Regions from separate parts of the Caproiciproducens sp. genome, predicted to be linked through region 2. Evidence: riboswitches for the same ligand, from Rfam matches in the RefSeq annotation. Region 2 holds a riboswitch; the other holds the start of a gene.

Region 1 (14,788 bases), on a different contig from region 2:
AGTGCCGCTCGGCGACCGCAAAAATATGGCGTACATGGGCAGCACCGTCGTTTACGGCCGCGGAAAAGCGGTGGTCGTCGCGACCGGCATGGATACCGAAATGGGAAAAATCGCCGACGCGCTCGCAAACGCGAAGGACAGCGTTACCCCGCTCCAGATCAAGCTGAATCAGCTCAGCAAAATCCTGAGCCGTCTGGTCATCGGCATCTGTATTTTCATCTTTGCGTTCAGCCTGATTAAATCGGGAGATTTCAGCGGCCAGGTCGTGCTGAACACCTTCATGGTCGCGGTCAGCCTTGCCGTCGCGGCGATTCCCGAGGGGCTCGCAACCGTCGTGACGATCGTGCTCTCCATCGGCGTTACCAACATGTCCAAACGAAACGCCGTCATCCGGAAGCTGACGGCGGTGGAAACGCTCGGCTGCGCGCAGGTGATCTGTTCCGATAAAACCGGCACGCTGACACAGAACAAAATGACCGTCGTGGAGCATTACTCGGAAGACGAGCCGCTGCTTGCCACCGCAATGGCCCTGTGCAGCGACGCCGAGCTGGGCAAAGACGGCGAAGTCACCGGGGAACCGACGGAAGCGGCGCTTGTCAGCTACGCCGCCAGCCTGAAGCTCGATAAAAACGAGCTGAAAAAGACCAATCCGCGCGTCGGCGAAGCGCCGTTCGATTCCATGCGCAAAATGATGTCCACCGTTCATTCTCTCGCTGACGGAAGCTATATCCAGTACACGAAGGGCGCCCCGGACGAGGTCATCAAAAAATGCACCCATGTCCTCAAAAACGGCCAGGCCGTGCCGATGACGGAGGGCCTGCGCGGGGAAATCCACACGCAGAACAAGGCGATGGCGGGCAAGGCCCTGCGCGTGCTCTGCGCGGCATTTAAGAAATATGACGGCATGCCCGCTTCCTTTGAGCCGTCCGATCTGGAAAACGGCCTGACCCTGATCGGCCTGACCGGAATGATCGACCCCATCCGTCCCGAGGTTGTGGACGCGATTCAGGAGTGCAGGGAGGCCGGCATCCGTCCGGTCATGATCACGGGCGATCACCGCGATACGGCGGTGGCCATTGCGACCCAGCTGGGGATCATCACGGACGAGTCGCAGGCGATTACCGGCGCCCGGCTGGACGAAATCAGCGACGACGAGCTGAAGGATACCATCGGGAATTATTCCGTTTACGCCAGAGTCCAGCCGGAGCATAAGGTCCGTATTGTCAACGCATGGAAAACCAACGGGATGATTACCGCCATGACCGGCGACGGCGTCAACGACGCCCCGTCGATCAAAAGCGCCGATATCGGCGTGGGCATGGGAATTACGGGCACGGACGTCACCAAAAACGTGGCGGACATGGTGCTTGCGGACGACAACTTCGCCACCATCGTTTCCGCGGTGGAGGAGGGCAGAAGAATCTACGACAATATCCGGAAGGCCATTCAGTTTCTGCTGGCTTCCAACCTGAGCGAAGTGCTTTCCATTTTTGTCGCCACCCTTCTGGGCTTTGTCATTCTGAAGCCGGTGCACCTGCTCTGGATCAACCTGATTACCGACTGCTTCCCGGCCCTGGCACTCGGGATGGAGGAGGGGGAAAAGGACCTCATGCGGCGCAGTCCACGCAATCCCCGCGACGGCATTTTTGCCGGAGGACTCGGCACGGACGTCGCCTATCAGGGGGTTCTGGTCACGGTTGTCACCCTGTCCGCGTATTTCATCGGCCATTTTCTCGAATCCGGGGCCTGGGAAATCACCAACAGCGCCGACGGCATGACCATGGCTTTTCTGACCATGTCGATGGCGGAGATTTTCCATTCCTTCAACATGCGTTCCCAGCGCCATTCGATTTTCAGCATGAAGAAGCAGAACGGATACCTGATCGGCGCCATGCTCGTGTCGCTGCTGCTGACCACGGCCGTGATCTATATCCCTGCTCTGGCGTTTGCCTTCCAGTTTGAAGAAATCTCCCTGCTGGAGTATTCAGTCGCGCTGCTGCTTGCTTTCTCAGTAATTCCGATTGTGGAAATCGTGAAAGTGTTCCAAAGAAAATTCGCAAAAAATTCCACTTATGGGAATTGATTTCTCTTCGGTACGGCGGAATAAAAACGAATCGGGAGCACATAATAAGTTCTGGGTACATTGAATGATTCTTAACGGATCAGTACCCTTTTAAACGAAAAAAGATTGGCAAGCAAAGATTTAATCATGAATACTGGGAGATGGTTAAGTTGAACAGATCAGTCTGGGAACCTATCATGATCCGTGCAGTAACGCCTTTATGAAGACCCAAGGATAAGTTTGGCTGAACTCATTGATTCTCAAGTTTTGACAATTAAATACGAGCTTGGAGGGGCGGAAATTCCGAATGGGATTTCCGTCCCTTTTCTTTTTTTCGCATTTCTGCATTCCGGCCTGTGCCGGAATATTACTGGAAAACAAAAAGTTTTGACAATAAATTTGGGGCCCAATCTGGTTATTGAAAGAAATCTGTGCTAAAATATAGGTACTTTTAAAGTACATATAACACAGGGTGTATGGGAGTATTTGCGATGATACCGACCGGGCGCCGTAACGGCGAAAACCATGCGGATCGATTTTCGGCCGGGCGCCTGCCGGCGGTTCCCATGTGTTTTTGGGGGGTATCCATGAAAAGGTTTATCAAATTTGCCGACGGGCTGCTGATTGTATCCTTCTGCCTGACTCTGGTTTCGGTTGTTTCGGGGACCGGCCGGCAGGGGAACGCTGTTTCGAACGGCGTTTTGGATATCGGCGCCGCCGGCCTTTCCTCACCTGTTCCGATGACCGGGGTTTGGGAGTTTTACTGGGGACGGCAGGTGAGCCCCCGGGGGAGGATAACGGATGCGGACAACAAACAGCTTGTTCCGGTTCCCGCAAACTGGACGGCGTACCGTGATGCGGACAATAAACCCTATTCACAGGAGGGATACGCCGTCTACCGGGTGGTTCTGAAAGCGCCGAAGGGCCTTTGCCTTGGGGTGAAGTTTCCCCAGATCGGTTCTTCCTATCGGCTGTGGATCGACGGAAACGCGCGTTTCGAAAGCGGCCGGGTCGGGAAAACCGCGGCGGAATCCAGACCGCAGTGGACGACGCAGTCTGTTTTCTTTCAGACGCAGCGGGAAGACACGGAAATTCTGATAGAGGTTTCCAACTTCGATTATTTCCGTTCGGGCCTGACGATTCCCATTTTGGTGGGAACCCAGCAGCAGATCCAGCGGCTGGGCGATCAGGGCTTGTTTATGGACACCTTTCTCTTTTCGTCCCTGTTTGTGATGTCGGTGTTTTTCTTTCTGCTGTATTTTGTGCGTTCTCACGACAAGGCCCACATCTGTCTGGCGCTTTTTGCGGCGGCTATCTCCCTGCGCCCGCTGCTGTACGGCGAGTGCTATTTCAATAAGATTTTCCCCGGCATCAATTTTCAATTCAACACCAAGCTGTATCTGGTCAATTTCCTGGTGATCCAGCTGATGTGCCTGTTTTTTTACTATCAGTATCAGGAACTGTCGAGCAGAAGGTTTATGCGTGCCAGCGGAGCGGCGGTGTCCGCCATTGTTTTTGTGGGCGTTTTCCTTCCGGCCCGGTATATGCTGTATCCGGTTGTTTTGCTGGAAGCGATGATTCCCGTCGCCGTCGCCAACTGCCTTGTGACGCTGGTGCGCGCAATGAGAAAAAAATACGAAAACGCCGAAATCAACCTTTTGAGCGTTCTGCTCCTGTTTTTCCTGTCCATTGTGGATATCCTGAAAAATAACGGGCTTACCGTGATAAACCTTTATTACACTCCGATCGCAATGCTCGTCGTCACGTTCATTCAGGTCTTCCTGCAGGTGGGAAGATTCAGGGAAAGCACCCTGCTGAACGAAAAGCTGGCCAATGAGGTCGGGATCAAAAACCTGAAGCTGGAATACGCGATGAAGCAAAGGAGCGTTACGGAAAAACTCAACAACGGACTGAGAGCGATGGTCTCCACTTTGGAAACCGAGGGCCTTCTGGTCAGCATTCTGGAAAATCTGTATCAGATTATCGAATTTGAAAGCGCCGTCATGGTTTTGCGGGTGAACGAGAACCTGGGTTATATCGTGACCAAACTGAATCACGAAAAGGTGGTCTGCCGCAGGTATTCCGGGAGGATCGCCCTCAGGGATCAAAATCAGCCCGAGAACCGAAACGGCGGCGGAAAAATTTGCGTACACGATCTTTACAGCCGGGACAGAGACGGAAAAGTCCTGATCGCAAAGCCTCTTTACTATAATCATAAGCTGTTCTCCGTTATAAAAATGATTGTCAGCAAAAGCAGGGAGATTTCTGCCGGAGACCTGGAGCTGGTGGATATCTATACGGAGCAGTCGATTTTGGCGCTTCAAAACGTAAAATCCTATGAAAAAATCAAAGAATTGGCCCTGTATGACGAGCTGAGCGGTATTTACAACCGAAGGCAGCTGATGAAGCTCGGCATTATGGAATATATTTCAGCCAAAGAAGCCGGCTGCGATTTTTACGCAATGATGCTGGACATCGATTTTTTCAAGGCCGTCAACGATACATACGGCCATCTGTTCGGCGATAAAATCATTAAAAACATCGCGAATATCTGCAAACGGTGTATCCCGGCCAGCGCAGTGGTAGGGCGGTACGGCGGCGAGGAATTCCTCATTTTCCTCAGGGACATGGAACAGGCGGACGTCAGCCTGCTGGCGGAAAAGCTGAACGGGGAAATCAGAAGCTGCAGCTATTCCTTTGAGGGCAACGACCGTATTCACGTGACGGTCAGTATCGGCGTCGCAAAAGGGAAAGAGGAGCGGGTGAACCTGTACGACCTGATCAATCGCGCGGACAAGGCGATGTACCTGGCGAAAAACGAAGGGCGCGACTGCGTCCGATGGTTTGCGCAGGAATGAGAACCCCTCTGTTTATTGACAGGATGTTTTGTATTGTGCTATAATAAAAACCGGGAATGAAGTTCTCCCGTAGCAAACGCTAAAATTGCTTTTTAAGCTGATGACTTCTGTGATATCACAGCGGGTTGTCGGCTTTTTTATTTGCAAATCAGAAAATTCAAGATGCAGGAGGGACTTTTTTTGAATATTTGGCACGAGATTTCTCAGGACAGAATTCATGCGGACAGCTTTTTCGCGGTGATTGAAATTCCCAAGGGCTGCAAGACGAAATATGAGCTGGATAAGGAATCCGGCTTTCTTTCCATGGACCGTATCCTGTACACTTCCGCGCATTATCCGGCGAATTACGGTTTTATTCCGCGTACCTACGCGGCGGATCACGATCCGCTGGACGTGCTGGTGCTCTGCTCCGAGGACATTCAGCCGCTTTCTCTGGTGCGCTGTTACCCCATCGGGGTGATCTCCATGGAGGACGGGGGCTTTGTGGACGACAAGATCATCGCGATCCCGTTCGGCGACCCGACCTTCAACGAATACCGGAACATCGACGAGCTGCCCCCGCATATTTTTGACGAAATGATTCACTTTTTTGCGGTGTATAAGGAACTGGAGGGCAAGGCCACGGCGGTGGACTACATCCGCGGAGTGCAGGACGCGAAACGGATCATACAGGAAAGCATCGACGCTTACACGGAAAAATTCGGCGGTGCCAACGCCTGATCTCCCCTGTCGGAAACGGGCGCTCCGGCGGCTTCCGGCCGCTGCGGGGCGCCTTTTTTATTTTGCGGCAGTAAAAGATGCTTGACAGGCATTTTGATGACGTTTAATATAGAATGAAAAACATGTAAAGGGGTGCTGTGATGATTAACAAGTTTTGTACTTCTCCGCTGTGGGAATCCGGCAGGACGCTTGCCGCGATCGCGCAGGGCGCCGTTCCGGCGGAAACCGTGATTATCAACGCCAGACTGGTGAATGTCTGTACCGGGGAAATCCTGCCGGATACCGATGTGGCCATTTCCTGCGGCAGGATCGCCCTTGTCGGCGACGCGAAGCACTGTATCGGAGAAGGTACAACCGTCCTGGACGCAGCCGGCCAGTATATCGCCCCCGGATTTTTGGACGGGCATATGCATGTGGAATCCTCCATGATGAGCGTGGGGGAATACGCGCGGGCGGTCATTCCTCACGGCACGGTGGGAATCTATATGGACCCGCATGAAATCTGCAACGTCCTCGGGCTGGACGGGGTTTCCTGCATGATCGAGGACTCCAAAAGGACCCCGCTGAAAACGATGGTCACCACACCGGCCTGTGTTCCCGCCGTTCCCGGCTTTGAAGATACCGGCTCCTCCATCGGCCCGGCGGAGATCGCAAAGACCATGCGGTGGGACAGCGTGGTGGGCCTTGGGGAACTGATGAATTTCCCGGGCGTGCTGAACTCGGACCCGCAGATGCACGGCGAGATCGCCGAAACGCTCAGGGCGGGCAGGATCGTGACCGGTCATTACTCCATGCCGGAGACGGGGCGCGGGCTGAACGCCTATATTGCCTCCGGCGTGCGCTGCTGCCACGAGTCCACCCGCGCGCAGGACGCGCTGGCGAAGATGCGGCTCGGCATGTACGCCATGCTGCGGGAAGGTTCGGCGTGGCGAGACCTTCATGAGGTGGCGAAGAGCATTACCGAAAATAAAATTGACACCCGGTTCGGGGTGCTGATTTCCGACGATACCCATCCGCACACCCTGCTGAATCAGGGGCATCTGGACCACATCGTCCGCCGCGCGGTGGAAGAGGGAATCGATGTCATGACCGCCATTCAGATGGTCACCATCAACTGCGCCCAGTGCTTTCAGATGGACCACGAGCTGGGGTCCATTACGCCCGGGAAATGCGCGGATATCGTTTTTATCGGCAGCCTGGACAGGCTGGACGTTACGCGGGTGCTGATCAACGGTGCCGTTGCGGCGGAAAACGGAAAGCTTACCGAAAAACTCCCGCCCTATCATTACCCGAAGTGGGCGACGGAATCCATGCATATCAAAAATCCCATTACGCCGGAGTCCTTTGCCATTCCCGCGAAGGGCGAACGGGTGACCGCCCGCGTCATTGAAGTGATCCCCGCCAGGGTCGGTTCCTACGAACGGCATGTTTCGCTCAGGGTGGAAAACGGGCGGGTCGGTTCCGACGTCGAACAGGATGTCCTGAAAACGGCGGTCTTTGAGCGGCACCATGAAACGGGAAAGGCCGGATTCGGCTTTGTCAAAGGGTTTGGTATCCGGTGCGGGGCCATGGCTTCCACCGTGGCGCATGACGCGCACAACCTGCTGGTGATCGGCACCAACGACGAGGACATGGCGCTGGCCGCCAATACGCTGATCGCGTGCGGCGGGGGAATGACCGCCGTACAGAACGGCAGGGTTCTGGGGACGGTTCCGCTCCCGATCGCCGGCCTGATGAACGACAAGCCGGTGGAGGAAATGGCTGAAATCGTCGGAAAGCTGAGCGAGGCGTGGGAAAAGATCGGGTGCGGCATGGTTTCTCCCTTTATGACCATGGCGCTGATCCCGCTTGCCTGCCTGCCCGAACTGCGCCTGACCGACAGGGGGCTGGTGGACTGTACGGAATTCCGGTTTACTCCGCTCTTTGTGGAAGAATAACAGATGTCTGCCGTGGGAACATCCTATCCCCCCCTTCCCGCACACAGAGCAAGCAAAAACCGGAAGGGTCAGGGGTGGGGAGAAAACATTTCAAGTGAAAGTGCTCCGGCGATTTCCTTATACAACGAACGGGCTGCCGCAAAACGAAAGTTTTGCGGCAGCCCGTTTCAGCTTTATTGCTCCGGAATCCTATTTTACCGCGCCAGTTTTCTGAACGCCCAGCTCGACGGTTTCGCCGTTCAGGTCCCATTCCTTGGCGAAGCCCGCCATTTCGTCCAGCCTGACTTCTTCGGCCAGCACGTCGTTCTGAATGGAGGCGAGATTGTCGGAAATGATTTTCGCGATCCGGTCGTTTCCCTTTTCATAGACGACGATATGGTCGGTCACGTCAAAGCCCGCGTCCTTGCGCATGGTCTGGATCTTGCTGATGATCTCGCGGACGAAGCCCTCTTCGATCAGGGCTTCCGTCAGATGGGTGTCGATGACCACCGTGATTCCGTTGTCCGCCATGGAAACGTAATTTTCCGCCTGCGCGGTTTCTATCAGCAGTTCCTCGGGGGTCAGGGAGATCTCCCCGTCCGAAAGGGCGAGGGTCAGGGCGCCGTTGGCGTCGAGCTCCTTCTTCGCCGCGCTTCCGTTGAGTCCGGCGAGCGCGGTGCGGATTTCGCCGATCTTCCTGCCGTATTTCTGCCCCAGAATTCTAAGCTGCGGCTTGAAGTGGTAGGAGGTGAAGTCCGAGACGTCTTCGGTAAACAGGATTTCCTTGCTGTTCAGCTCGTCGCGGATGATGGTCCGGTAGAATTCGCTCAGCGGCTTTTCCGAACGGACATACATTTTCGCGATCGGCTGGCGGTTCTTGATGTTGGCGGTATTTCGCGCCGCGCGGCCCAGCACGACGATGTCGAGCACCAGCTCCATGTTTTCTTCCAGCTCTTTGTCGATCAGGGATTCGTCGACGCTCGGAAAATCGCAGAGATGGACGCTTTCCGGCGCGGAGGGGTCGATTTTACAGACCAGATTGCGGTAAATATCCTCCGTCATAAACGGAATCATGGGAGACGCCGTTTTCGCTATGGTGACGAGCGCGGTATACAGCGTCATGTAGGCGTTGATCTTGTCCTGCGGCATCCCTTTGACCCAGAAGCGCTCGCGGCTTCTTCTGACATACCAGTTGCTCATTTCGTCGACGAAATCCTGAAGCGCACGCGCCGCCTCCGGAATCCGGTAGTTCTCCAGATGGCCGTCGATGGCTTTCACAGAGGTGTTCAGGCGGGACAGCAGCCATTTGTCCATGACGGTCAGGCTGCCGCGGTCCAGCGTGTATTTGGCGGCGTCGAATTCGTCGATATTGGCGTACAGTACGAAGAAAGCATAGGTGTTCCACAGCGTCCCCATGAATTTGCGCTGGCCCTCCGTCACGGCCTTGCCGTGGAAACGGTTCGGGAGCCAGGGGGCGGAATTGCTGTAGAAGTACCAGCGGATCGCGTCCGCGCCGTAGGTTTCCAGCGCCTCGAACGGATCGACCGCGTTGCCTTTGGATTTGGACATCTTCTGCCCGTTCTCGTCCTGCACATGGCCGAGGACGAGGACGTTTTTATACGGGGCCTTGTTGAAAATCAAGGTGGAAATCGCAAGAAGGGAATAGAACCATCCTCTTGTCTGGTCCACCGCCTCGGAAATGAAGTCGGCGGGGAACTGCTGATGGAAAAGCTCCTGATTCTCAAACGGATAGTGATGCTGCGCGAACGGCATGGAACCGGAGTCGAACCAGCAGTCGATCACCTCCGGCACGCGTTTCATCTGTTTGCCGCATTTCGGGCAGGTGATGGTCACCGCGTCGATATACGGCCGGTGCAGCTCAATATTCTCGGGGCAGTTGGGGGACATGGCTTTCAGCTCCTCAATGCTGCCGACAGAGTGCTTGTGCCCGCACTCGCACTCCCAGATGTTCAGCGGGGTGCCCCAGTAGCGGTTGCGGCTGATGCCCCAGTCCTGCACGTTTTCCAGCCAGTCGCCGAAGCGGCCCTTGCCGATGCTTTCCGGAATCCAGTGGATGGTATTGTTGTTGCGGATCAGATCGTCCTTGACCGCCGTCATCTTGATGAACCAGGAATCCCTGGCGTAATAGATCAGCGGGGTGTCGCAGCGCCAGCAGAACGGATAGCTGTGCTCAAAAGCGGGCGCGGCAAACAGAAGCCCGCGCTGGTTCAGGTTTTTCAGGATCTCCTTGTCGGCGTCCTTGCAGAACATGCCCGGCCAGAGGGTCTCCCTGGTCATCTCGCCCTTTCCGTCCACCAGCTGTACGAAGGGCAGGCCGTATTTGCGGCCGACATTCGCGTCGTCCTCGCCGAAGGCGGGCGCGATATGGACCACGCCGGTGCCGTCCGTCAGCGTAACGTAGCGGTCGCAGGTGACGTACCAGCACTTTTTGTCCGGTTTTACAAAGTCAAAGAGCGGCTCGTATTCCTTATATTCCAGGTCTTTTCCGACATACGTTTCCAGCACGGTGTATTCTTCCCCCAGCACCTTGGGGGCAAGGGCCTCCGCCAGGTAATAGACGGCGTCCGCCGTTTTCACCTTCACGTAGCTTTCGTCGGGATTCACACACAGGGCCACGTTGGACGGCAGCGTCCAGGGGGTGGTTGTCCACGCCAGAATAAAGGCGTCCTCGCCCTTTACCCGGAATTTCGCGATCGCGGATTTTTCCTTGACGTCCTTGTACCCCTGGGCCACCTCGTGGCTGGAAAGGGGAGTCCCGCACCGCGGGCAGTAGGGGACGATCTTAAAGCCCTTGTACAGAAGGCCCTTTTCCCAGATCTGCTTCAGTGCCCACCATTCGGACTCAATATAATCGTTTTCATAGGTCACGTAAGGGTGCTCCATGTCCGCCCAGAAGCCGACGGTCCGGGAGAAATCCTCCCACATGCCCTTGTATTTCCACACGCTTTCGCGGCACTGCTTGATGAAGGGTTCCAGCCCGTACTGCTCGATCTGATCCTTGCCGTCCAGGTGAAGGAATTTTTCCACCTCCAGCTCCACGGGAAGCCCGTGCGTGTCCCAGCCGGCCTTCCGGGGGACCTGATAGCCCTTCATCGTCCGGTAGCGGGGAATCATATCCTTGATGACCCTTGTCAGGACATGGCCGATGTGGGGCTTGCCGTTCGCGGTCGGCGGACCGTCGTAAAACATATAGGTTTTTCCGTTTTTGCGGCTGTCGATGCTCTTCTCGAAGATTTTGTTTTCTTCCCAGAACTTTTCGATCTTCTTTTCGCGTTCTACAAAGTTTAAATTTGCGGGAACCTTGTCGTACATTGCTGAAACCTCCCAAAATAAAAAACCTCCGCCCTGAGAACAGGACGAAGGCTTCGCTTCGTTATACCACCTATTGCTGCATACTGTCATATGTGTTCCCGGTAACGGGGGAAACCCGCCAAAGCTTAGTCGACGAACTCTTTCAGCCTGGAACTCAGGAGTGATGTTCGGAAACAAACGACTCAGGCCGGACTCTCACTGTCACCGGCTCGCTTTGCTTTTTGTCTGAATCCTACTGTCTCTTTCAACGTTTTTATCATATTTTCAGAAATTAATCATAGCACAGGAATCAAAAAAAGTCAAATATCCTCACCCTCCCTTCCACACGCAAAAAATCGAAAGCTATCGTGTGCGGAAGGAAAGTCCGGCTACCGGCACCGCCGCCTGGAGCAATGCGGAGAAAACGGAAAGTCAGGAATGCTTATAATAGAAAATGGCAAGCTGCGTTCTGTCGCGGAGTTCCAGTTTTTCGAGGATGACGCTGATGTAATTGCGCACGGTTCCCTCGCTCAAAAACAGGGTTTCCGCGATCTCTTTATTGGAAAGGCCGTTCGCGACCTGTGTGATGATTTCCGTCTCTTTTTCACTCAGGCCGAATTCCTTGAAATCGTCCCTCGTGCCGCTGCTGAGCATGGCGGGGATTCTGGTGATGATTTCATCCCCGAACACCCGCTGCCCAATCGCGACCGTCTTGATGGAAGGCACGATGCTCTCGAAATTCTGTTTTAAAAGATAGCCCTTCGCGCCGATCCGCAGCGCCTTGATGATGTAATCATCGTCGGAAAAGGTGGTCAAAAACAGGATTTTCGCGTCGGGGTCCCGTTTCAGCAGAATTTCGGCCACCTCTATGCCGGTCATCCCGTCCATGCGGATATCCATCAGCAGGATGTCCGGCCTGCACTCGCCGTACAGCTCGATCGCCTGACTTCCGCTGGAGCCCGTCCCGACCACCTCGATATCGCCGTCCGCTTCCAGAATGGTTTTGAGCGAGCTGGAAACGAGCCTGTCATCGTCTACAATCAGTACTCTTATCAATTTGCCGCCTCCTTCGGGATGGTGATAAAAATTCTAAAGCCGTGATCGGTCGTGATGTTGATGTTTCCGTGGAAAGCGTCCACCCGGTCGGTGATGTTTTTCAGGCCGATCCCGCTTCCCGCGTCGTAATCTTTCACGGTCCCGTTGTCTTCTATAATCAGTTGATAAAGCGCGGGATGCTCCCGGCAGGTGATGCTCGCCCGGCTTGCGTCGGAGTGCCGGATAATGTTTGCCAGCGCTTCCTTTACAATGGAGAGGAACGCGTATTTCAGCCGGATGTCCGGGTTGCTGCGGATGTCGTAGTCCAGACTCAGCTCACAGAAAGTGAATTTATGCGTCAGCTCTTCCAGCTGCCCGTACAGGTCGATGGACTCGTCGTACAGGTTGTGTACGCTGGAGCGGATGCTTTCCATGGCCCGCGTCAGGGTGTCTTTTACCGCCAGCAGGTTTTCCTTCCCCTTTTCGTCCCTGTTGACGGCGAGCAGCGCGCCGACCTGCAGCAGCGAGCTGGACAGCAGATGCCCTACGTTATCGTGAATTTCCCGCGCGATGCGGTTGCGCTCGTTCAACGTGGCGATGCTGATTTCATAATCCTGCTTTTCCAGCAGGTCGCTGTTCTGCTGGTTCAGCCGGAGCGTCATTTCCCTTGCGGTGTCGCGCAGCTCGTTGTAATCCGCTCTCAGCTTTTCCAGCCGGGCGGTACGGTGTTTCAGCAATACGCAGAACAGGGCAAGCACGGACGCTGCCGCGCTGACGGCAGCGTCCGCGCTCTGCCAGAGGAACAAGAGCGGGACCAGCGCGGTCAGACAGAGAAACTGGAATCTTTCAAACAGCAGATCGTAGCAGATCAGCGGCAGAAATATGGTCAACCCGGGAAGGAACACGCTTGCCGCGATAAATCCGCCGGTCAGCACGGCCCGAAAAACCGGTTTTTCAAAATAGCTTAAAAAGCACGTGAAAACAACGGCGGTCAGTACCGGCACCACGCTTGCGCCGAAACCGGGCTCGCACAGGTAAAGGATAAAGCAGCAGATCAGAAGGATGATCTTATCGACGAAAATCATTGCGGTCAACTCCTCCTATCTTTCGGGCAGCCCGTCGTTTTCTTTATAGTACCATCTTTCTTTCCGGTTCACAATCGCAATTTACGGGGATCACGGAAGAACATGACATCCGTCATATCAAACGCTGACAGGCGGCACTGACCATCCCCGTTATTATGCGCTAAAATAGGAGCATGAAAACAAGGAGGCTCCGCTTATGATTATCAGTGTGAACAATCTGGTGAAAAGATACGGCGACCTGGTCGCGCTGGATCACCTTTCGCTGAAAGTGAAGGAAGGGGAAATATTCGGGCTGCTCGGGCCGAACGGCTCCGGAAAGACGACGGCCATCAACTGTATTTTATCCCTTTTAAAATACGACAAGGGCGAAATTGAAATTTTTGACCGGCCCATGGCGCCGGACGCATACGACATCAAACGGGACATTGGAATCATCATGCAGAATGTCGCCGTGTTCGAGGAACTGACGGTGTACGAGAACATCGATTACTTCTGCGGGCTGTATGTCCCGGACAAAGCAAAAAGAAAAAAGCTGGTGGAAGACGCCGTCGATTTTGTAGGACTGAACGATTTCCGGAAGTTTTACCCCAAAAAACTGAGCGGCGGCCTGCTTCGCCGGCTGAACATCGCCTGCGGAATCGCGCACCGGCCAAAGCTGATCATTCTGGACGAGCCGACGGTGGCGGTCGATCCCCAGAGCCGGAACAATATTCTGGAAGGCATTGTGCGGCTGAACAAGGAAGGCGCCACCATCGTCTATACTTCCCATTATATGGAGGAAGTGGAACAGATCTGTACCAGAATCATGATTCTGGATAAGGGAAGGATGATCGCCGACGGCACCAAGGAAGAGCTGAAGGATATGATCACGCTCGGGGAGAAAATCACGGTCGAGACCTTCTCCTTCAGCAAAGAACATCTGGCCGCCCTGAAAAAGCTTCCGAATATCGTTTCCGCCGAGTACCGCGATCATCTGCTGATCGTAAAGTCCGGGAAAGGGCAGAACAATCTGGAAGCCGTACTGGATTTTCTCAAAAAGAATGAGATCACCTTCGGGAAGATTTATTCCGAGCTGCCCACCCTCAACGACGTGTTTCTGGAAATCACCGGAAAACAGCTCAGGGATTAGGGGGGAGAAGAATGTTTCAGCATCTTTTCACGGCAAGGCTGAAATGCCTGACCCGCGACAGGCAGATGATGTTCTGGACCCTGCTTTTCCCGCTGCTGCTTGCCACCTTCTTCAATATGGCTTTGTCCAATCTGAACAATACGGAAGCCTTTCATCCCATCGATATCGCCGTGGTGGACAACGACCGGTACCGACAGAGCAAGGATTTTCAGTCGGTGCTGGAGGAAGTCTCCCAAGGGGAAGACCGGATTTTCAACCTGACAAAAACCGACGGGGAAAAGGCGGAAAAGCTGCTTGACGACGGGAAAATCAAGGCGTACGTTACGGTGGATACAACGATTGGGATGACGGTCCGGGAATCGGGCCTCAGTCAGAACATTGTCCGGGCTTTCCTGAACAGCTACAGCCAGACGTCCTCTGCGGTGACCTCGATTGTCAGGGAGAACCCCGCTTCCATTAAAGACGGGCTGCTCGAGGCTGTTTCCGACCGCGGGGAATACACCCGGGAGGTTTCCGGAAGCAGCGCAAAGCCGAACAATGTGCTCAATTATTTTTACTCCCTGATCGCCATGAGCTGCCTGTACGGCGGTTTCTGGGGACTGAAGGAAGTGACGGATATTCAGGCCGATCTTTCCCAGCGGGCGGCGCGCGTCAACGTGGCCCCGGTCCAC
Region 2 (14,788 bases):
ATTTTTGATCTTGTGGAATGGTCGTGCGTAGAGGACGCGACCAAGGCTCTGGAGGGGAAAAAGACATACGATACCTGGCAGCAGGGGTTTTTGCAGATCTTTGAAGCGGTGCTTGCCAACAAGCCGTTCATCATGAATGTCTATCATTCCGTCAGCCGGGAGCAGGTGGAAATCTATCTGTACAGGCTGACCTACGACCTCCTGATCGGCGTCGTCGAAGAAAAGGCAGAGGGCATGGCCGTCCGTGACGAGGATAAAAAGTTCATTGCGGATTTCTACAAATACGGATTCGTAGGGCTGATGCTGGACTGGATCAAGAACGGCATGAAAGAGGAGCCTCAGACGATCATCGACCGGCTCAGCTCGCTGGTCCACGGCAATATCACCTCTGCTTTGGACAACTACCGCACGGATATTCCTTTATCAAAACGCCCGGAATGATCAAACTTTTTACAATTTTCGCGCTGTGATGAAATTTTCATCACAGCGCGTTTTCTGTTTATGGAAGCCCTCCGCCGGAATGGATACAATAGTTTCAGAAACCAAAACAAACGGAGGTAACTTTTATGTATTATTCCAGCGGGAATTATGAAGCGTTCGCGCGCCCGGTTAAGCCGGAAGGCGTCGATCACAAGTCCGCGTACCTTGTAGGCTCCGGCCTCGCCGCGCTGGCAGCCGCCTGTTTCCTTGTCCGCGACGGGCAGATGAAAGGCAGCCGTGTCCACATTCTGGAAAAGGACCCGATCCCGGGCGGCGCCTGCGACGGATATCTCTATGAGAAGCTGGGGTATGTCATGCGCGGCGGCAGGGAAATGGATAACCATTTCGAGTGCATGTGGGACCTGTTCCGCTCCATTCCGTCCATCGAGACGGAAGGAATCAGTGTGCTCGACGAGTACTACTGGCTGAACAAGAAGGACCCGAACTATTCGCTGATGCGCGCAACGGTCAACCGCGGCGAGGACGCGCACACCGACAAAAAATTCGGGCTTTCGGATCAGGGCGCGGAGGAGATCATGAAGCTGTTCTTCACTCCCGACGAAGAGCTTTACAATAAGCGCATCGACGAGTATTTCAGCAGCGAGGTCCTGAACTCCAATTTCTGGATGTACTGGCGCACGATGTTCGCCTTTGAAAACTGGCATTCCGCTCTGGAGATGAAGCTGTATATCAAGCGCTTTATCCATCACGTGGGCGGCCTTCCCGATTTCACGGCGCTGCGTTTTACCAAATACAATCAGTACGAATCCATGATCCTGCCCATGATCAAATATCTGGAATCCAACGGGGTGCAGTTCCACTACGGCACCAGAGTCGTCAATGTGGAGTTCGATATTCGGAAGGACAGAAAAACGGCGAAGCGCGTGATCGTCCTTCACGACGGCAAGACGGAGAATATCGATCTGACCGAGGATGATCTGATCTTTATCACCAACGGCGGCTGCGTGGAGAATTCCTCCCTCGGCGGCCAGAACGCGCCCGCCCCGTTCAACACGGAGATCAAAGCGGGCGGCGGCTGGGATATGTGGCGGAAGATCGCCGCACAGGATCCGGCCTTCGGCCATCCGGACAAATTCTGCCATAATCCGGAACAGAGCAACTGGATGAGCGCCACCGTCACCACCCTGGACGGAAACATTCCGCCGTATATCCAGAAAATCTGCAGGCGCGACCCGTTTTCCGGGAAGGTGGTCACCGGCGGGATCGTCACGGCAAAGGATTCCAACTGGCTTTTAAGCTGGACGTTCAACCGCCAGCCGCAGTTCCGCTCCCAGCCGAAGGGGCAGCTTGTGGGCTGGATTTACGGCCTGTTCAGCGACAAGCCCGGCAATTACGTCAAAAAAAGCATGCGGGAATGCACCGGTAAGGAAATCTGCATGGAGTGGCTGTATCATATGGGAGTACCGGAGGCTGAAATTCCCGTGCTTGCCGAAAAGAGCGCCAACACGATTCCCTGCATGATGCCGTACATCACCGCGTTCTTCATGCCCAGGGCAAAAGGGGACCGCCCGCTGGTCGTCCCGAAGGGCGCCGTCAATTTCGCTTTTCTCGGCCAGTTCGCCGAGACCGCGCGCGACACCATTTTCACCACCGAATATTCCATCCGCACCGGCATGGAAGCGGTGTATACCCTGTTGGATATCGACCGCGGCGTGCCGGAGGTCTGGGGCAGCGTGTATGACGTGCGGGACCTGCTGAATTCCACCGTATCCCTGCGCGACGGCAAGAAAATGACCGATATGGAGCTTGGGTTCAAAGAGAGGCTTGCCATGAAGCTGCTTCTGAAAAAAACCGAGGGCACCGACATTGAAAAGCTTCTGAAAGAGCATCACGTGGTTTAAAGGATGATTACAATCACGCCCCTGCGGTCCGACGGCCGCAGGGGCGTGACGTATCCAAAGCCGCCGGTTATTCATCCAGGCTTTCAAACCGTGCGATATAGTGAAATTTCAGCAGAGACGTCATACTCGGGTTGACGACCTCGATTTGATCGAGCTGACGGAATGCAATGCCTGCTTCCAGACGGATTTCTCTTTCCTCTCCCTTTTTCAGGTCATAATGCTCCGGCTGGCCGTTTTGCAGCGGTGCGGACCATGTGCCGCCGTCCGGGTCGTAGGCGCTGTGGTTCAGGCGCAGCTTTCCCTCCAGCACGGTGATGCTGTACACGCATTTTCCCGCCTGCACCGGAAGCAGGCAGGAACTGGACCGGAAGCTCATCTGGCCGCTCAGCGTAACGATATCGTCCATATGCCGGCATTTCAGCACGTTCCCGGCCGATTTTTCACTGGGCATATTTTCCGGCACGATCATAACGATGCATTTCGCGTATTTTACGACATAGGCTGCAACCGAGCCGATTTTCTGGGACAGGCCGGTCTTTGTGGATTTGGTCATCACGATAATATCGATTTCATCCTGCTCTGCACATTCGAGGATCTGATCGCCGGCCCGCCCGAAAACGACCTGCTTACGCACGGGATAGCCCGGCAGCTGTCCGGCCACCGCGTCCAAGGTGGATTTCAGCTGCGCTTTGGATTTTTGCAGTTCCTCTTCCGAATACATCGTTTCCGTATCTTCCCGGACCATAAGCAGTACGATGCTCACATCCTCCGGCGTATAGAGCGATTTGATCAGACCGACCGCCTGCAGGCTCCGCGCTGTTCCGTCGATCGGAAGTAAAACCCTTCTCATAACAACACCTCCGTAAACTCAATGATTTCCGGGAAAACGGCGTCCCCCGGCTCGTTTTAAAAAAGCTTCCCCGTTGTGTAACCCATCGAAAAACAAAGAAGTCCGGCTGCCAGCGACAATACGATAAACAGGAGGGACTCCCTGACGGCGTCGTGCTGCATGAGCTGCACGCTTTCAACGGTAAAGGTGGAAAAGGTGGTAAAGGCGCCGCAAAAGCCGTCGCCCAGAAGCAGGTAGGAATTTCCGCTGATGCCCAGCCCGCAAAAAACTCCCAGGAGGAATGCGCCCGACAGGTTGATAAAAAAGGTACCGAAGGGAAAGGTATGATTTTTTCTTTTTGAAAAGGCGGCTCCGATCTGATAGCGGGCGATTGCGCCGCAGACGCCGCCGACGCTCAGTAGGACGAAATCCATCAGGCGGCGCGCCTCCGTTCCATCCGCTTTGCGGTTCTGATCCCGAGCCACGCGGCGGCAAGGCCCGGCAGGACGGAAGCAAAAACGTAAACCGCCGAAAGAAGGACATCCCCGGAAAGGCCCAGCAAAACAGCTTCTTTGCAAAGGGTTGAAAACGTGGTATATCCTCCCAGCAGGCCCGTGGTGATACCCAGGCGCACTTCGGCGCTCACCGGGAATTTTTTTGCGAACAGGATGGTCAGAAAGCCTAATAAAAAGCTCCCGCTCACGTTAATCAGGATCGTGAGAATGGGACGGTAAAGTTCGTCAAAGGGCAGAGGAAGCTGATGGACCGCGTACCTCAGGATGGTTCCGGCCGCCCCTCCGACCGCGACAGCGATATTTTTTTTCATAGATACCCCCCAATTTGGCATTTCCATTGCTGCGACCAGGCCTTATTTGCATTCCTGTTTTTACAAACAGGGCCTGAACTGTAAATTTTTCTGTTTTGCGGAAGAGGAAAATAAAAAGCTGACCACTTTCTATGATTCCCATAGAAGTCATCAGCTGAAAAGCAATTTTAGCAGCGCTAAGGGAGAACTTCATTCCCGTTTCTGCATTATAGCAAATTATGACGGATTTTTCAACCTTTTCTCCGTTTGCGTACGGCTTATAAGGAAAAATGCAGGCAGGCGCCATCCACTGAACGGAATTTTATTGCCCATTGATTTTTATAAAAGCATGTTCTATAATAGCCTTGGGAATGAAGTACTCCCACGGTAATACCGAAATGCGTGAAAGCTGATGACTTCTGTTTGGAAGCCACCGGCTTTTTTGTCGTTATCAGACTGTGGCGCCCGGAAAAGGCCGCGGCAGCGCGGTGGCTTCCGCATCATAAAAAACAAAAGAAGGTGCGGTATGGAAGGAATCAATCCTGCCTCCGGTCCGAAGGCCGTCCGGCAGGACAGGAAAACAGACGCCGTCGTCCTCGTCGGTGTCGGAAAGCTGGGAAAGGCGCTGATGAGCTACGCGGGCTATTCCGCATACGACCTTGATATTCTTGCCGGGTTTGACATTGACCCGAAAATCATCAAAAAAGGCGCGTACGGAAAGCCGGTGTACCCTGTTGGCAGACTGAATGAAATCTGCCGCCGGCTGGACGCGAAAATCGGAGTGATCACGACGCCCGGAAGCTGTGCGCAGCCGGTATGCGACGCGCTGGTAAAAGCCGGAATCGTCGCGGTCTGGAATTATTCCTCGGTACGGCTGAAGGCACCGCCGCATGTAATGGTGCATCACGAGGATATGACCGGTTCGCTCCGACGTCTTGCCGAGTATGCGTCAAAGCACTAAAAACAGGAAGAGGTGTGCAATGTGTTTTACAGTATCTTGTTTCCGGCTGAGGAGCAGTGGAAAAACCCGAGGAAGGAAGCTGCGCCGGACTGCTTCAGGGACCTTTATCTTGACCAGATCTTCCGGCCGATCCTGAACAGCAGAAAAGAATACGGACTCGAAAGCTTCTTCTACACTTCGCTTCGCGACAGCGATACCCTTATTTACCGGCAGAAAGTCATGCGGGAGCTGGAAGACGACGGGCTGCGCGGATTCTTTTCCGATTTTTCACAATCCATCTATCGCCTCAGCCAATCCATGGAAGCCATCAAAAAATCGCTCACGTCCGAAAACAGCTATGAAAATCATTATCTGACCAAGGGACGTCTGCTCGACTGTGCGGACAGCTACTGTACGGAGCTTGCCGGGCTGGCGGATGGGCTGCGGGACCGGACGCTTTGCTCGGACGGACTGCGCGGCTTTATGCGGTATCTGGCCGCCTATACCGGGACGGAGGCGTTCACGGAGCTTCGGGGACAGATCGGCCGGCTGCGCGAACAGCTTTCTTCCGTGGAATACTGCATGCTGATCAAAAACGGGGTCCTCCGTGTCCGGAAATATGAGGGGCAGGAAGATCACAGTAAGGAAATTCTCAGGCTGTTCGACAAATTCCGCCAGGGGGACGGGACGGATTACCGCCGCAAGCTTTCCGAAGAACCGTACGCGCAGCATGTGGAGGCGGCCGTGCTGAATATGGTCGCCTCCTGGTACAGGGACATTTTTGAGAATCTGGACCATTTCTGTTTAAAATATCTTGATTTTATCGACCCGACCGTCTCGCGGTTTTCCCGTGAAATTCAGTTCTACTTCTCCTGGCTGGAATATATCCGGCCGCATCGCGGGAAGGGGCTCCCGTTCTGTTACCCGAAATTGTGCGAAAACGCGGAACACCTTTACGACAGGGACGGCTTTGATCTGGCTTTGGCTTCTTCCATGGGAGATGCCGGGCAGCCGGTGACGAATGATTTTGTGCTGAATACACCGGAGCGGATCATCGTCGTGACCGGGCCCAATCAGGGCGGAAAGACGACCTTTGCCCGTGCCTTCGGGCAGATCCATTATCTCTCCTGCCTGGGGCTGTGCGTGCCGGGAAGGGAAGCGGCGATCCTCCTTTTTGACAGTATCCTCACCCATTTTGGACGGGAGGAGGATTTGTCCACCCGGAACGGAAAGCTGCAGGACGATCTCGAACGTCTTCACGGGCTTCTCGGGCGCGCTACCTCCCGGAGCATCATCGTCATCAACGAGATTTTTTCCTCCACCACTTTGACGGACGCGCTGCTGCTGGGGGGCCGCATGATGGACGCCCTTGCGAAGCTGGGCGCTCCCGCCGTGTGCGTCACCTTTATCGACGAGCTGGCCGCACACGGGGAGGAAACGGTTAGCATGATGAGCTCGGTCCGGGAGGACGACCCGGCGGTAAGAACTTTTCGGATTACCCGCAGGCCGCCCGACGGCCTTGCCTATGCGATGCACATCGCGGGAAAATACGGGCTGACCTATGAGCAGCTCTGCGAAAGGCTGCGCGGCGGACTCTGCGGCAGTCATAAGGGAGGCTGAAATTTTGAAAGTACACTTGATGGATCAGGATACGGATTTCAATCCGCAGGAGAAACCCTGTTTTGGGAAGGACACGCTGATCGCCGATCTTGAGTTTTCCCGCATCCTTTCGGCGATGGCGCGGGACGACACCATGATTCGGGAGGCGTGCGGCTCGGCCCTGTTTTGTCCTTTGCGGACCGACCGGGAAATCCGCTATCGTCAGGAGGTCCTGAAGGACTGCATCAACAACCCCGAAACAGTGAGAAAGCTTTATGATATTACGGTTGAGACAATGGAGCGGAAACACAAATCCTGGTCGTGGCTGTCCACACGGCAGAATTTATCCGGCAATTTTTCCAGCGCGGTCGATTTATTGAAAATATACACGGAAATGCTGATGAAAATGCGCAATGCCACCGATGCGGATATGCGGAATTTCCATTCCGAAGGCTTTAAAAATTTTATCTCCATGCTGTGGCGGGAGCTCGGCGACGATTATTTTTTACAGATTCATTCGCTTCTGAATGAGCTGAAGGATGAAAAGGGGATGCTGATCAGCGCCGGACTCGGCAATTACAATCAGGGAATCGATTATGTGATGCGGCGCAAAGAGAAAACGCATTTCTGGCGCCACTGGCATTTTGCCCCGTCCTTTACGCTGGCGCCCCGTGACGACTCGGGGGCTTCCGATTTCGGCAACCGCCGCGCCCGTGCGATGAATGAAAGCATCAATGTGCTGGCGCAGTCGGCGGAGCACGTGGAAAGCTTTTTCGTTATCCTTCAAAAGGAGCTTGCCTTTTACGTCGGCTGCCTGAATTTATACGACAGGCTCCGGACCGCCGGCATGCCGGTCTGTATTCCCGAGCTGCTCCCGCTGGAAGCGGAGAGCCGGAAATACGATGAGCTGTACGACGTCAGCCTCGCCCTGTTAAAGGATTCGGGAGTAACGGGAAACGAACTGAATGCGGAAAATCAGCGGCTTTATATCATTACGGGAGCCAATCAGGGAGGAAAATCCACCTTTCTCAGAAGCGTCGGGCAGGCACAGCTTATGATGCAGTGCGGGATGTTCGTCGGCGCGCAAAATTACCGGGCGCCGATACGGAACGGCGTATTTACGCACTTCAAAAAAGAGGAAGATACCACGATGACAAGCGGGAAGCTGGATGAGGAGCTTGCCCGCATGAGTGAGATTGCCGACCGCCTGACTCCCGGGGCTCTGGTTCTGTTCAATGAATCGTTCGCCGCCACCAATGAGCGGGAGGGCTCCGAAATCTGCCGCCAGATTACAAAGGCGCTCACGGACAACGGGATAGAAATCTTTTTCGTGACGCATCTTTATACCTTCGCGTCCGCCTTTTTCAGCCCGCGGTACCCGAAGGTTCAGTTCCTTAGCGCGCAAAGGCTTGAAAACGGAGAACGTACGTTTAAAATCGTGCCGGGGGAACCTCTTCAGACGGCTTACGGAGAAGACCTGTACCGGAAAATATTCGGACCGGAGGCGTAACGCCCCGCCGTCCGTCAGAAAAAGCTGACCTGCTCGAATTCGGGCGCTTTTTTCCGCTCAAAAGCGGTCCCCTCCGAAAGAAGGTCCGCGGGCAGGCCGGAAAGGAAGGGCGAGCGCGGGGAGGAAGTCAGAAGGACCAGCTCGTCCTGCGCCCGTGTCATGCCGACGTAAAAGAGCCGGCGTTCCTCGTCTGGGTCACCGTCGCCCCGCCGGTTTTTCAGCGGGATCGTTCCGTCCTTTACGCCGCTGACAAACACAACGGGGAATTCGAGCCCCTTGGACGCGTGCAGGGTCATGAGCGAAACCGCGTCCGGCGAATAGCTTCTCCCGCCGCTGCGCACGATGTCGCCTTCCCGCCCGAGCAGAAGATTCTGCAGGAGGGAGGGCATTTTTTCGTGCAGAACGGCCATGTTGAGAAACAGCTCCATGCTCCGTACCTCCTGAAGCCCGTTATCGCCGATCCAGGTTTCTATCAGCTTCTGCGGTTTCCCGCTGCGGACGAGAGGTCCGTATTTGCGGAGCAGTTCGGAGAATGTTAGCGGATTTCCCGGGGAAGAGGGGAGTGTTTCCAAAAGCGCCGAAAGGGACGCGGCGCTTTTATCCGTTCCGGCGTAGTCCTCCAGCACCCGCTGCGTCCGGCCGCCGGGGCAGACGCCCCATTCCTTCAGGCACAGCCGAAGGGAGATCAGGTCCGCGGGGTCGAGCAGAAAGCGGAAAAAGGCGACCGCTTTGCGTACCTCGCGGTCGGAAAGGAATTCATCCCGTCCGGCGACCAGATACGGGATGCCCTCTTTCCGAAGGCATTGTTCTAAAAGCTCCGCTTGACGGTTGGTCCGGTACAGCACGGCGATATCGGAAAAGCTCCTCGTCTGCTCCGGAAAAGGCTTTTTCCCTTTTGGGCGGGACGAAGCATGCGCGTCGAGCATATCGATGCCGCCGACCATGCGGTTGATCTCTTTGGCAATGAAAATCGCTTCCGGCAGCTCGCCGTCCGCCTCCAGAAGACGCACGCGGGCGCCGCTGCTCCTTTGCGCCTCAAGAGGCGGTTCCGCGGTGCTTCTTTCCGGCAGAACGGACCGGGAGCATCCAATGATTTCGGGGGTGGAGCGGTAATTCTGCGTGAGCCGTACCCGGAGCGCCCCGGAAAAATTCCCAAAGAACCGGTCGAAGCAGCGGGAATCCGAGCCCCGGAATCCGTAAATGGACTGATCCGGGTCCCCGATTACGAAAATTCCCGCACTGTTTTTCCCCCACTCCTGTATCAGGCGGTACTGGACGGGATTGATATCCTGAAATTCATCCACCAGAAGATAGGAAAAAGCGTTCCTGAGTTTTTTCTCCTCCCTGCTTCCCAGTTCTCCGTTTTGGAACAGGTTCAGCGTGTTCAGGAGGATGTCGTCATAGTCCAGCACGCCGTACCGCGCAAGCTGTTCACAGTACCGGTCATAGACCCCCTCCGGGACTTCCTCAGCTTCTTCCGGCAGCCGCGCGCCGCTTTTGATCAGGGAAATCTCCCTGAAAACATCCCGCGGGGACGCTTTGAGCCCGAGGTCCTTCAAAAGGTCCGCGAGAATGGAGAGCGCGTCCTGCTCGCCAATGACGGTGGGCGCTGCCGCCCCCTTTCTTCCGGAGAGAATCTGCAGGCAGATGGAGTGGAACGTCCCGATGTGCATGCTTTTCACGGTCCGCCTGTCCCCGAAATACGCGGCAAGGCGGGACCGCATTTCCTCCGCAGCCCGGTTTGTGAACGTGACGGCGGTAATCTGCGCGGGGGATACGCCGCATTCCCGGACGAGGCGGACGATCCGGCTCACGAGCGTCCGTGTTTTGCCGGTGCCGGGTCCGGCGATCACCGCGACGGTGGAGTCGGAGGCGGAGACGGCCTCCCGCTGCTCCCGGTTCAATCCGCTGAAAGCGTCCGGAGCGGCGGCCGGAACCGCGCCCGCCTCTTTTTTCCGCGGCGGCGCGTTCTCTGCTTCCGATCCCGCCGGGGGGCTGTCCGTCCGGCCTTTTCGCTTTCCTGTATTCTCCGCAGCGGACGGATCGCCCCGCTTTTCCCTGAAAAGACTGGTCTGGCCGGAAAGCAGGCCGATCTCCTGCCGATCCAGGATTTTGATCTTCCCGTATTCCCCGTCGAATCCGGGCAGAACGGTTACCTTCCCGCCGCGGAGCCGGCGGATGCCCTCGGCGACCAGCGGGCCTGCCGCAAGCTCAATGTCGCCCAGCGGCGCCTCGCGCAGGATAAAAAGCTCCGGGCCAAGGCTGCGGATCAGGCCGCCGTACCTTTCCCCGACCTTCTTGCTTGCGGCCGTGAAGCCGGTCGACGCCGCAATCACCTCCCGCAGAGGGATCAGGCTTTCAAAACGCTTGGCCGAAGGGGGGATATAGCCCTCCTCCCTGTCCGCAAGCGATTCCACCCGATGCAGCACCCCCACCGTGATCCTGCCGCCGCACACAGGGCAGACGCCCGAAGCAGCCAGGGTATCCGCCGGTTTCAGACACACCCCGCAGTTCCGGTGTCCGTCGTAGTGGTACTTTCCTTCCTCGGGGAAAAACTCGATCGTGCCGGAAAACTCCTTTGTGTCACGGTTCCGGAGCGCCCGCGAGATATCCGGGTAGGAAAGGCCGGTGTCGAAAAGGTTTGCCTCCCGCGCAAGGTTCCCCGGCGAATGGGCGTCCGAATTGGAAACCAGCGTGAAGCGGTCCAGTGCGGAGACGCGCCAGTTCATGGGCGGGTCGGAGGAAAGCCCGGTTTCGAGCGCGTGGATGTGTCCCGTCAGGTCCCCGAAGCATTCCTCGATCTCATCGAAACCGGAATAGGCGCCGAACAGGGAAAAATGCGGAGTCCAGATGTGGGCGGGAATAAAGATGGCGTCGGGGCACACGTCCAGCGTGATTTCCAGAAGATCCCTGCTGTCGAGGCCGAGAATCGGCCTGCCGTCGGAGTGCAGATTGCCGATGGCCTCAAGCCTGTGGGAAAGGGCTTCGGCGCTTTCCAGATTGGGAAGAAGAATGACATTATGTACCTTCCGGACCTTTCCGTTCTTTTTATAAATGGAGCTGATTTCGCCGGAGATCATGAAACGGGGCTTCCCGCCGCTTCCCCCAATATCGTCCTCCCGGCGAAAGCTGTCTTTTAGGGTATAAAGGCCCTCTTCGGCCGGGATGAGCTTTTCCCGGAGCTCCTCCCGCCAGGCCGGATGGGTGAAGTCCCCCGTTCCGAGCAGGTCGAGACCCTTGCGCCGCGCCCACAGCTCCAGCATTTCGGGAACGCAGTCCCTGCTGGTGGCCCGGGAATATTTTGAATGGATATGAAAATCGGCAATAAACATCGTTAACACCTGCGTTTTATCTTGAATTTACCCCTATTATAGCATAAAAGCGTGAAAAACCACACGCGGACTTTGTGTTGGGAAAATCAGGAAAAGGGATCCGTTTGACAAGCATTTTCCGATGCTTTATAATTGTTTCAATAATTTTTTTTGTTGTTACAAAAGGATAGGAGGAAGCATGAAGCAGCGGAGAGAACAGATCGTGGAGCTTGTCAACAGCGAGGGCGCCGTCAGCTTTGCGAAATTGAAGGTTGCGTTTCCGGAGGTTTCGGAAATGACCCTGCGCAACGATCTGAAGTTTCTGGATCAGGCCCGCCAGATCGTCCGCGTGCACGGCGGAGCGAAATCGGTGGAGGTCGTGATCGGAACAGACGATCTGTTTTATAAGCGCAGTACGCGGAATATGGAAAAGAAGCGTCAAATTACCGAAAAAGCGGTAAAGCTCCTGCGCCCGGGAACGTCCGTCTTCCTCGATTCCGGAACGACGGCTACGGAGCTGGCCCGTGTTTTCCCCGATGAATCCTACCTGATTTTTACCGGAGGGATCAGCTGCGCGCTGGAGCTGGCGCGTCTGACACAGTCGCAGATCCACGTTCTCGGCGGGCAGATGAACCGTTTCAGCCTGAGCGTGAACGGGATCGGCTGCGTGAAAGCGGTTGAAAATGTCAATTTCAGCATCGCGTTTCTGGGCGTGACCGGTTACAGTCAGGAAACGGGCTTCAACTGCGGCGTGGAGGACGAGAACGAACTGAAAAAGGCGGTTGTCCGCAAGTCCGAAAGGGTAGTCGCTTTAATGGATTCCGGGAAAGTAGGCATTGCCAACACCTTTACTTTTGCAACGCTCAAGGACATCGATATTGTGGTTTCCGACGATGGTCTGGACCCCGAAACGAAGAATTTTTTTCAATCCCACGGAATAGAAGTTCTCTGAAGAATCGTTCTTAAAACAATCGTTATTCCAGAAAAATGCTTTTGTATTATTAAAACAAAAGCATTTTTTTATTTTTCTGAACAAATTTGTGGATTTAGTAAAAAAATTCTGTTAAAACTTAGAAAATTTGCCACTTGAATCACAAAATGATTGTTGATATTATAATAAAGTGTTTTGAAACAATAATTTTTCGACAATATTCTATAAAATTCTTGGAGATTCAATATGATAACAACAGTGACACTTAATCCCGCAATAGACAAGACGATAGAAATTCCGAATTTTACCCCGAACATGGTCAACCGGATTGCAGCCATGCGCCTTGATCCCGGCGGAAAGGGAATCAACGTCAGCAAGGTGATTGCTTCGATGGGTGGAACCAGCCGTGCAGTGACGGTGCTGGGGGGAGCTACGGGTTCTAAAATTGCAGACGCTTTGAAAGAGGTAAACCTGCAGCCCGATTTTATTTTCACCAATCAGGAAACGCGGACCAATACAAAAATAATTGACCCGGTCCGCCATACCAATACGGACATCAACGAACTTGGCGAAGCCATGGAGGAAAGCGTTCAGCGGGCTGTTCTCGCAAAGCTGAAGGACGGGCTGAAAAAAGACGACATCCTTGTGCTGGCGGGCAGCGTGCCCGCAGGCGCGCCCCGTACTTTGTACCGTGACTGGATTTTTGAGTGCGCAGCCATGGGGGCGAAAATGTTTCTGGACGCCGACGGCGATCTGCTGAAATTTGGAGTAGAGGCGGCGCCTTATCTGATTAAGCCCAACAGGGAGGAACTCTCGAAGCTGCTCAAAAATCCTTTGAATACGCTGGAAGAAACCGTAACGGCCGCTAAAACGCTGGTTCGCAGCGGAATCCGAAAGGTTGCGGTTTCTTTGGGCGGAGACGGTGCACTGCTGGTTACCGAGCAGGAAGTTTTCTATGCTGAGGGGCTGCATGTGCCGGTGGGGAGCACGGTGGGAGCCGGGGACTCCATGGTGGCCGCTTTCGCCTACGGCGAGGAAACCGGGATGAGTACTTTGGAAATCTTCCGCTTGGCAATGGCGGCAGGGGCCGCAAGCGTTATGTGCGCCGGCACACAGTCCGCAACCCGTTCCTCAATTGAAAAGCTGCTGCCGTTGGTAAAAGTTCAATCTTTAAACTGATTGGTTATTGAATAGGAGGTTAAACATGAAAACGAAAGCATTACGCCTGTACGGCGCATCCGACCTGCGCTTGGAAAAATTTGAGCTGCCTGAGATTAAGGAGGATGAAATTCTTGTTAAGGTGGTATCCGACAGTATCTGCATGTCCACCTACAAATGTGCTATTCTGGGTGAAAAACATAAGCGCGTTCCGGCCAATGTCGCCCAGCACCCCACGATTATGGGCCATGAGTTTGCCGGCGATATTATAAAGGTAGGAAAAATGCATCAGGACAAATTCCGCCCCGGCATGAAATTTACCCTGCAGCCCGCGCTGAATTACAAGGGGACCATGTGGTCGCCCGGCTACTCCTATGAATTTTTCGGAGGGGATGCAACCTATTGCATCATTCCCCATGAGGTAATGGAACTGGGCTGCCTTCTGGAATATAGGGGAAAAGCTTATTATGAAGCCTCTTTGGCGGAACCGATGTCCTGCTCTATCGGGGCATTCCATGCCTGTTACCATACGAAAATGGGTGTTTACCACCATGAAATGGGAATTAAGGAAGGCGGCAGTCTTGCACTTCTGGCAGGAGCGGGACCTATGGGCTTAGGCGCGCTGACTTATGCGCTGCACAGTGACCGCCGCCCTTCGACTGTCACGGTGACCGATATCAATGAAGATCGTTTAACCCGCGCCAGAGCCCTGTTTTCTGCGGGGGAAGCAAAGAGGGATGGGATAGAGTTGCATTTTGTCAATACCTCTGATATGGAAAATCCGGCGGTGGAGCTGAAAAAACTGGCGGGCGGCGGCTATGACGACGTTTTCGCATACGCTCCGGTACCGAGCGTAGTAGAATTGGCTTCCGCCGTACTGGGACGTGACGGCTGTCTGAACTTCTTTGCGGGTCCTACTGACTCCAATTTCAGCGCGAAGATGAATTTCTATGACGTCCATTACAATTCCACCCATGTGATGGGGACCACTGGCGGAAATACTGCGGATATGCTGGAGTCCCTGGAACTGACGGCGGCCGGAAGGATCAACCCGGCGGTTATGGTTACCCATATTGGCGGACTGGACAGCGCCGGGGAAACAACCCTGAATCTTCCGAAAATTCCCGGAGGCAAAAAGGTCATTTATACCCATATTGAAATGCCGCTGACGGCTATCAGCGATTTCCGCGAAAAGGGAAAAGAGGATGAGCGATTTGCGGTCCTTGCGGATATTGTGGAAGCGAACAACGGTCTTTGGTGCGGCAAAGCGGAGGAGTATCTGCTGAGAAAATGGGAGCAGGTCGATTAATCATCATGCGCGAAACGGATCAGTGTGTGCAGATTTTTCAGAATGGAGAAGGTA

The links. Region 2 has a riboswitch for fluoride ahead of ACQGQ5_RS05645 (redox-sensing transcriptional repressor Rex). Riboswitches for the same ligand answer to the same signal wherever they lie in the genome.
Region 1: it holds a riboswitch for fluoride, as region 2 does, so the genes downstream of both, ACQGQ5_RS12420 (inorganic diphosphatase) here and ACQGQ5_RS05645 (redox-sensing transcriptional repressor Rex) in region 2, are expected to answer to the same signal.

Annotation. Positions count from the first base shown of each region.
Region 1 covers NZ_JBNLXQ010000012.1:31,213-46,000, forward strand. The annotation lists gene ACQGQ5_RS12410 (cation-translocating P-type ATPase) at 1-2,083, shown strand, start outside; gene ACQGQ5_RS12415 (sensor domain-containing diguanylate cyclase) at 2,650-4,920, shown strand; fluoride riboswitch at 4,964-5,037, shown strand; gene ACQGQ5_RS12420 (inorganic diphosphatase) at 5,101-5,640, shown strand; gene ade (adenine deaminase) at 5,781-7,577, shown strand; gene ileS (isoleucine--tRNA ligase) at 7,767-10,889, opposite strand; gene ACQGQ5_RS12435 (response regulator) at 11,301-11,921, opposite strand; gene ACQGQ5_RS12440 (sensor histidine kinase) at 11,921-12,988, opposite strand; gene ACQGQ5_RS12445 (ATP-binding cassette domain-containing protein) at 13,185-14,117, shown strand; gene ACQGQ5_RS12450 (ABC transporter permease) at 14,129-14,788, shown strand, end outside.
Region 2 covers NZ_JBNLXQ010000004.1:180,758-195,545, reverse strand. The annotation lists gene ACQGQ5_RS05670 (TetR/AcrR family transcriptional regulator) at 1-441, shown strand, start outside; gene ACQGQ5_RS05665 (oleate hydratase) at 567-2,342, shown strand; gene ACQGQ5_RS05660 (universal stress protein) at 2,410-3,192, opposite strand; gene crcB (fluoride efflux transporter CrcB) at 3,249-3,605, opposite strand; gene ACQGQ5_RS05650 (fluoride efflux transporter FluC) at 3,605-3,997, opposite strand; fluoride riboswitch at 4,132-4,203, opposite strand; fluoride riboswitch at 4,335-4,405, shown strand; gene ACQGQ5_RS05645 (redox-sensing transcriptional repressor Rex) at 4,503-4,937, shown strand; gene ACQGQ5_RS05640 (MutS-related protein) at 4,959-6,536, shown strand; gene ACQGQ5_RS05635 (MutS-related protein) at 6,541-8,025, shown strand; gene ACQGQ5_RS05630 (UvrD-helicase domain-containing protein) at 8,040-11,357, opposite strand; gene ACQGQ5_RS05625 (DeoR/GlpR family DNA-binding transcription regulator) at 11,536-12,288, shown strand; gene pfkB (1-phosphofructokinase) at 12,514-13,446, shown strand; gene ACQGQ5_RS05615 (zinc-binding dehydrogenase) at 13,472-14,734, shown strand.